One region of the Rhizobium sp. CB2179 genome, then DNA from elsewhere that is predicted to be linked to it. Evidence: predicted binding sites of a transcription regulator. Region 1 holds the regulator's gene; the other holds the start of a gene.
What was found. The regulator HrcA, encoded in region 1, represses chaperone genes, less so after heat shock. The targets are predictions, from matches to a motif close to GTTAGCACTCNCNNNNNGNGAGTGCTAAC.
Positions count from the first base shown of each region.

Region 2: the regulator HrcA is predicted to act here: its motif matches at 1,354-1,382, upstream of groES (co-chaperone GroES).

Region 1 covers NZ_CM172781.1:4,938-8,142, reverse strand. Annotated here, with positions in the region: gene AC244Q_RS00045 (nucleoside hydrolase) at 1-384, shown strand, start outside; gene grpE (nucleotide exchange factor GrpE) at 448-1,080, opposite strand; gene hrcA (heat-inducible transcriptional repressor HrcA) at 1,191-2,279, opposite strand; gene rph (ribonuclease PH) at 2,408-3,127, shown strand; gene AC244Q_RS00025 (VOC family protein) at 3,124-3,205, shown strand, end outside.
Region 2 covers NZ_JBYGKR010000005.1:47,730-50,934, forward strand. Annotated here, with positions in the region: gene groL (chaperonin GroEL) at 1-849, opposite strand, end outside; gene groES (co-chaperone GroES) at 895-1,209, opposite strand; gene AC244Q_RS33785 (usg protein) at 1,485-1,757, shown strand; partial or broken gene AC244Q_RS33790 (hypothetical protein) at 1,852-2,189, shown strand; gene AC244Q_RS33795 (hypothetical protein) at 2,086-2,652, shown strand; gene AC244Q_RS33800 (Crp/Fnr family transcriptional regulator) at 2,653-3,205, opposite strand, start outside.

The DNA of each region.
Region 1 (3,205 bases):
CCGATCGTGATGATGCCGCTTGATGTGACGCATCAATTGCTGACCCGCAAGGACCGGGTGAAACGCATGGCCGAGATCGGCACGGCGCCGGCAAAGGCCATGGTCGAGATGCTCGAATTCTTCGAACGCTTCGACATCGAGAAATACGGTTCCGACGGCGGGCCGCTGCACGACCCGACCGTCGTCGCCTACCTGCTTAAGCCGGAGCTTTTTAAGGGCCGGGACTGCAATGTCGAGATCGAGGTCCAGTCCGAACTCACCGTCGGCATGACGGTCGTCGACTGGTGGCATGTGACCGAGCGCAAGCGCAACGCCAAGGTTATGCGCCATGTCGATGCGGATGGCTTTTTCGATCTGCTGATCGAACGCTTCGCCCGCATCTGACTCTTTCGTTCCCCTTCTCCGCCAGAGCGCCGCGCGTCCCATGGGACGCGCTAGGAAGTGTTCTCAGGCGTCTTTCTCGTCGAAGACGGAGTTGGTTTCGGCTTCCGCCGGCTTCGGGCCGCCCTTGGCGACACCGACCATGGCCGGGCGCAGCACGCGCTCGCCGATGGAGAAGCCTGCCTGCACGACCTGGACGACCGTGTTGTTCGGCACGTCCGGGTTCGGCACCTCGAACATCGCCTGATGGAAATTCGGATCGAACTTCTGGCCAACCGGCTCCAGCTTGCGAACGCCGTGGCGCTCGAGAGCCGACAGCATGGCGCGCTCGGTCATCTCGACACCCTCGATCAGCGTGCTCAAGCCGGCATCGGCCGCAGCCCTGGTCTCCGGAGGGATGGCATCGAGCGCGCGACGCAGATTGTCGGACACGGCGAGCATGTCGCGCGCAAAACCCGCGACGGAATAGGACTTGGCATCCTTCACTTCGCGCTCGGTGCGGCGGCGCAGATTGTCCATCTCGGCAGCAAGGCGCAAATAGCGGTCACGCAGTTCGCCGTTTTCGGCTTTCAGGAGCTCGATCGGGTCCGGCTGGGCGGGTTCTTGCTGCGCAGTTTCGTTCTCGACGTAGGCGGCAGCGTCGGCTGCGGCATCCGCCGCAGTTGCGTCAGGTCCGTTTTTCGTCGTGTCATCGGTCATGACGGTCTCCGGTTGGTGTCTTCAGATGCGCCCGATATCGAGGTTTGACCGAAAAAAATCAAGTCTGCGTGACAAAGAAGCGAAAATTCCGCGCACTTGATGGCTGCGCGTCAAAGCTGATTGCGCGAAAGGCGGGAAACGAGCTGGGCTGTATAGTCCACCATCGGCACGATGCGGGAATAATTGAGCCGCGTCGGGCCGATGACGCCGACGGCACCGACGATGCGATCGTCATCGTCACGATAGGGCGCGACGATGAGCGATGAGCCGGACAGCGAGAAGAGCTTGTTTTCCGAACCGATGAAGATGCGCACGCCCGAACCGCTTTCGGCGAGATTGAGAATCTCGATCAGGCTGTCCTTCTTCTCGAGATCGTCGAACAGCAGGCGCAGCCGATCGAGGTCCTCGGCGCCGGCGAGGCCTTCGAGCAGGTTGGCGCGGCCGCGGATGATCAGCTGCGTCGGTTTTCCCTCGTCCGGGCTGCCGGCCCAGACGGCAATGCCGCGCTCGACCAGATCGCGCGACAGGGCATCGAGCTCGTGACGGACGTCGTCCTTCAGCCGGCTTAATTGTTTGCGAAGCTCCGGCAGGGTCTGGCCGGACATATGGGCATTGAGGAAATTCGCCGCCTCGGTCAGCTGTGAGGAGGTGACGCCCGCCGGCAGCTCGATGATGCGGTTTTCCACCTGATCGTGATCGCCGACGAGCACGGCCAGCGCCTTTGTCGGTTCGAGCCGGATGAACTCGACATGTTTCAGCACCGGATCGCTTTTCGAGGTGATGACCAGGCCGGCGCCGCGCGAAATGCCCGACAACATGCGGCTTGCCTCGTTCATCATCGATTCGACGGGATTGCCGCCGCTTTCGGCCCGCACCTGGCGGTCGATGCTGGCGCGTTCCTCGGCCGAGAGGTCGCCGACCTGCATGAAGGCGTCGACGAAGAAGCGCAGGCCGATCTGGGTCGGCAACCGGCCGGCGCTGACATGCGGCGAATAGATCAGGCCGAGTTCTTCGAGATCGCTCATGACATTGCGCACCGAGGCCGGCGACAGCGACATCGGCAGGATACGGGACAGGTTGCGCGAACCGAGCGGCTCGCCGCTTTCCAGATAACCTTCGACGATGCGACGAAAAATTTCCCTGGAGCGCTCGTCCAGCGCAGCTACGGCATCCGAAACCGACGTCGACCTGATGCCCATGAAGCTTTCGAACCCGTGCTGATGATACTTCCCGAAAAGTAAGTCAAACTAAGACCCGTGGCAAAAGGGAATTTGCAAATGAGCGCCGCCAATCGTAGAAGCGGTCAAATAAACCCCAGGAGATAAGAATGCGGCCTTCAGGCAGAAAAATCGACCAGATGCGCAAGGTCTCGTTCGAGCGCAATTTTTCCAAGCATGCGGAAGGCTCCTGCCTGGTGAAGTTCGGCGATACGCATGTGCTCTGCACGGCGAGCCTTGAAGAAAAGACGCCGCCATGGCTGCGCAATACCGGCAAGGGCTGGGTCACGGCCGAATACGGCATGCTGCCGCGGGCGACCGGCGAACGCATGAAGCGTGAGGCTGCCGCCGGCAAGCAGGGCGGCCGCACCCAGGAAATCCAGCGGCTGATCGGCCGGTCGCTGCGCGCCGTCGTCGACCTGCAGGCACTCGGCGAACGGCAGATCACGCTCGATTGCGACGTCATCCAGGCCGATGGCGGCACGCGCACAGCCTCGATCACCGGCGGCTGGATCGCGCTTTACGACTGCCTGAAATGGATGGAAAGCCGCAACATGATCAAGGTCGAACGGGTCCTGAAGGATCATGTCGCCGCCATCTCCTGCGGCATCTTCGCCAGCCAGCCGGTGATCGATCTCGATTACATCGAAGACTCCTCGGCCGAGACCGATGCGAACTTCGTCATGACGGGCACCGGCGGGATCGTCGAGATCCAGGGCACGGCCGAAGGCACGCCGTTCAGCGAGGGCGAATTCACCTCGCTGATGCAGCTTGCCAGAAACGGCATCGGCGAACTCGTGGCACTGCAGAAGCAAGCCGTCGAAGGATGAACCCCATGCTGGAAGGCATGTTGGAAACGGCGCTCTATGCGCGGGATCTCGACCAGGCCGAGACGTTCTACGAAGACG
Region 2 (3,205 bases), on a different replicon from region 1:
GTCGCCGAAGCCTGGGGCCTTGACGGCGGCGATCTTCAGACCGCCGCGAAGCTTGTTGACGACGAGGGTCGCAAGGGCTTCGCCTTCCACGTCCTCGGCAATGATCAGCAGAGGCTTGCCGGACTTCACCACGGCTTCCAGGACTGGAAGCATCGCCTGCAGATTGGAGAGCTTCTTCTCGTGAATGAGGATGTAGGGCTCTTCGAGCTCGACCCGCATCTTGTCCTGGTTGGTGACGAAGTACGGGCTGAGATAACCACGGTCGAACTGCATGCCTTCGACGACTTCCAGCTCTGTCTCTGCGGTCTTGGCTTCCTCGACGGTGATCACCCCTTCGTTGCCGACCTTTTCCATCGCTTCGGCGAGATACCTGCCGATTTCCTCGTCGCCATTGGCCGAAATGGTGCCCACTTGGGCGATTTCCGAATTGCTGGTGATCTTGCGGGCGTTCGCCTTCAGTTCCTTGACAACGGCGTCTACGGCAATGTCGATGCCACGCTTCAGGTCCATCGGGTTCATGCCTGAGGCGACAGCCTTTGCACCTTCCTTGACAATGGCCTGGGCAAGGACGGTCGCCGTCGTGGTGCCATCGCCAGCGAGGTCATTGGTCTTCGACGCCACCTCGCGCAGCATCTGGGCGCCCATATTCTCGAACTTGTCTTCCAGCTCGATTTCCTTGGCGACGGATACTCCGTCCTTGGTAATCCGGGGCGCTCCGAACGATTTGTCGATTACGACGTTGCGTCCCTTCGGGCCGAGCGTAACCTTCACGGCGTTTGCCAGAACGTCGACCCCACGCAACATGCGTTCACGGGCATCGGTATTGAATTTGACTTCTTTCGCAGCCATTGTTCACTCCTTCAATAGGCAGCTTTTTGACTGATGAGCGGCGTGTTACGCGGCCTGCTTCTGTTCGGCCTGGGCTTCGATGATGCCCATCACGTCGCTTTCCTTCATGATCAGCAGGTCTTCGCCGTTGATCTTGATCTCAGTGCCTGACCACTTCCCAAACAGGATGCGATCGCCGACCTTGACATCGAGCGCCTGGATCTGACCGGCTTCATTGCGAGCGCCAGAGCCTATGGCGATAACTTCGCCTTCCTGCGGCTTTTCCTTGGCGGTGTCAGGAATGATGATCCCGCCCTTGGTCTTCTCCTCAGAGTCGACGCGGCGGACGAGAATGCGATCATGCAGCGGTCTGAACGACATGTTTTCCTCCATGGACAAACAAGATGACGTTGACCCCGCGCCGAACCAGATCACCGGTCCAGCCGGGTGCGAAGCCTCTTCGAGCGTTTCGCGCGAAAGATTTATTTTCTAGATTTTCCGATTTCAAGAGGGTGCTGCAGAAAAATTAGCAATCTCGCACGTCGGCTGCTAACGTGCTGGAAAGGAACAATAAGGCATGGGTTTCCGTTTGAAAAACAGTTGATGACCGGGCGCACTCGCGGCATCCGTCCAACGTTACGAAAAGGAGATGAAGCATGCAGTTTTCGTCGGATCTTGAGCGGCAACTTAATGGTTATGGCCTCACTACAGCGCATATCCTGTATCACATCCCCGATTTTGAAACCGTCCTGCAAGCGTACGTCTGGCAGGACTACGATCTGGCGCCGAATTTCCCGGAGATGCAGAAGTTCCTCGATTATTGGCAGGCCAATCTCGACGGGCCTCTGCACTCGGTACGCTATACCCATCAGCGTCTCATCGGCCCGAACGAATGGCGGCGCGTCGACGGCGAGTTCAAGCTGCACTGAATCTTGAATCCGGATTTTTCTCTTCCCAATTCTCCGAGCGATCGAGGCTCCACGAGCTCGGTCGCTATCGAAGGTCTGTTTAGAGTGAGATGATATGGAAGAGCAGATCAGGAATATCGGAGACCTCAGCATCGAGGAACGGGAAGAGGTCTTGTCGATGTCGCTACGGCCCTCGAGGGCACGGCACGTGAGGCCTTTGCTGAAGGTAACCCGCACTTTGCAGCGCTTTGGGCCAATATGGCGCAAGCAATCCGCGTCAACGCCAATGAGCTGGCTCGTGACGATTTGACAAACACCGAACGTATCTTGCGGCAAGCAGCTGCCATGATTGGCGAGATCTGCATCCCAGGAACTGGCGCTGGTCCTCGTGAGTTTGCGGCTGAAGCCAACCTTCCTGGATCCACAGTTCGAGCTCGGTTACTTCGATCTTGAGGCGATGACGGGATTCACGATCGTCCCCCAGCCAGTTAGCGTTTTCACACGGTCGGGGCCATTTTTCTCGCACGGCGGCGAGCCGTTGGGCCGACGGTGCCGTGGAACCGAGACGGCTGTCAAATCTTTTGCCATTGCTTTGATCGAGATAAGGCAGATGAACACGAAGATAAAACCCGAACGCGCCGAAATCCTCCGTCTTCGCGCCCGCATTGTCGCCGTCGAGCGCGCAACCCTCGCAGCACTCGAACTCGTCCTCCTCCTTAAACCAAAAGAGCTCGAAGCTTTCCTCGAAAGCCGAAGGAAAGAATTATCGCAGAACTATTTGGACGAGACGTTCGCGACGGATTTGGTAGATCCGGCTGAACGAGACTTCGTCGCTGAAGAGGTGGAAAGATTGATGCGTGCGCTTCAATCGGAAATGGATTTCAAGGGTGGAGTTTCAACTCCGGAAAGCGGATGATCAACGCCACGGGCCTATAAGCCGCTCGTACTCTGCTTCCGATACACCGTAGCAACCGTTAGACCGTTTGGCCAAGCCAGCACGGTCAATGATCTCGATTGTGCCCCGGCTGGCCTTGATGAGCCGCTCTCCTTCAAGAATGTGGGTTGCATCAGTGACGCTGGGCCGTCTCACGCCCAGCATCAGCGACAGAAAGTCGTGGGTGAGGGAAAGGGGTGACCCCAGACGATCTGCCGACATCAATATCCAGCGGGCGAGCCGTTCTTCAACGTTGTAGCGGGCATTGGCGTAAGCGGTCTGACCGACTTGCAGCTGGAAGACGTGAACATAGCGCAGGAGAAGCTTTCGCAGGGATTCGCTCTCGTCGATCGCTCTCAAAAGGGGTGCGACCGCTATGCGTCTAGCTGGACCGCCAACCTGCATGAATGTCTTGTGTGGCGTTTGCATGGCGCCAAGGATGACCGGCACGCCGATAAGCCCTTCGTAGCCCTGCGCACCGATCTCGGCCGAGCCGTAAACCTCGTCAGGCATTACCGTCGAACCCAAGCCGCCG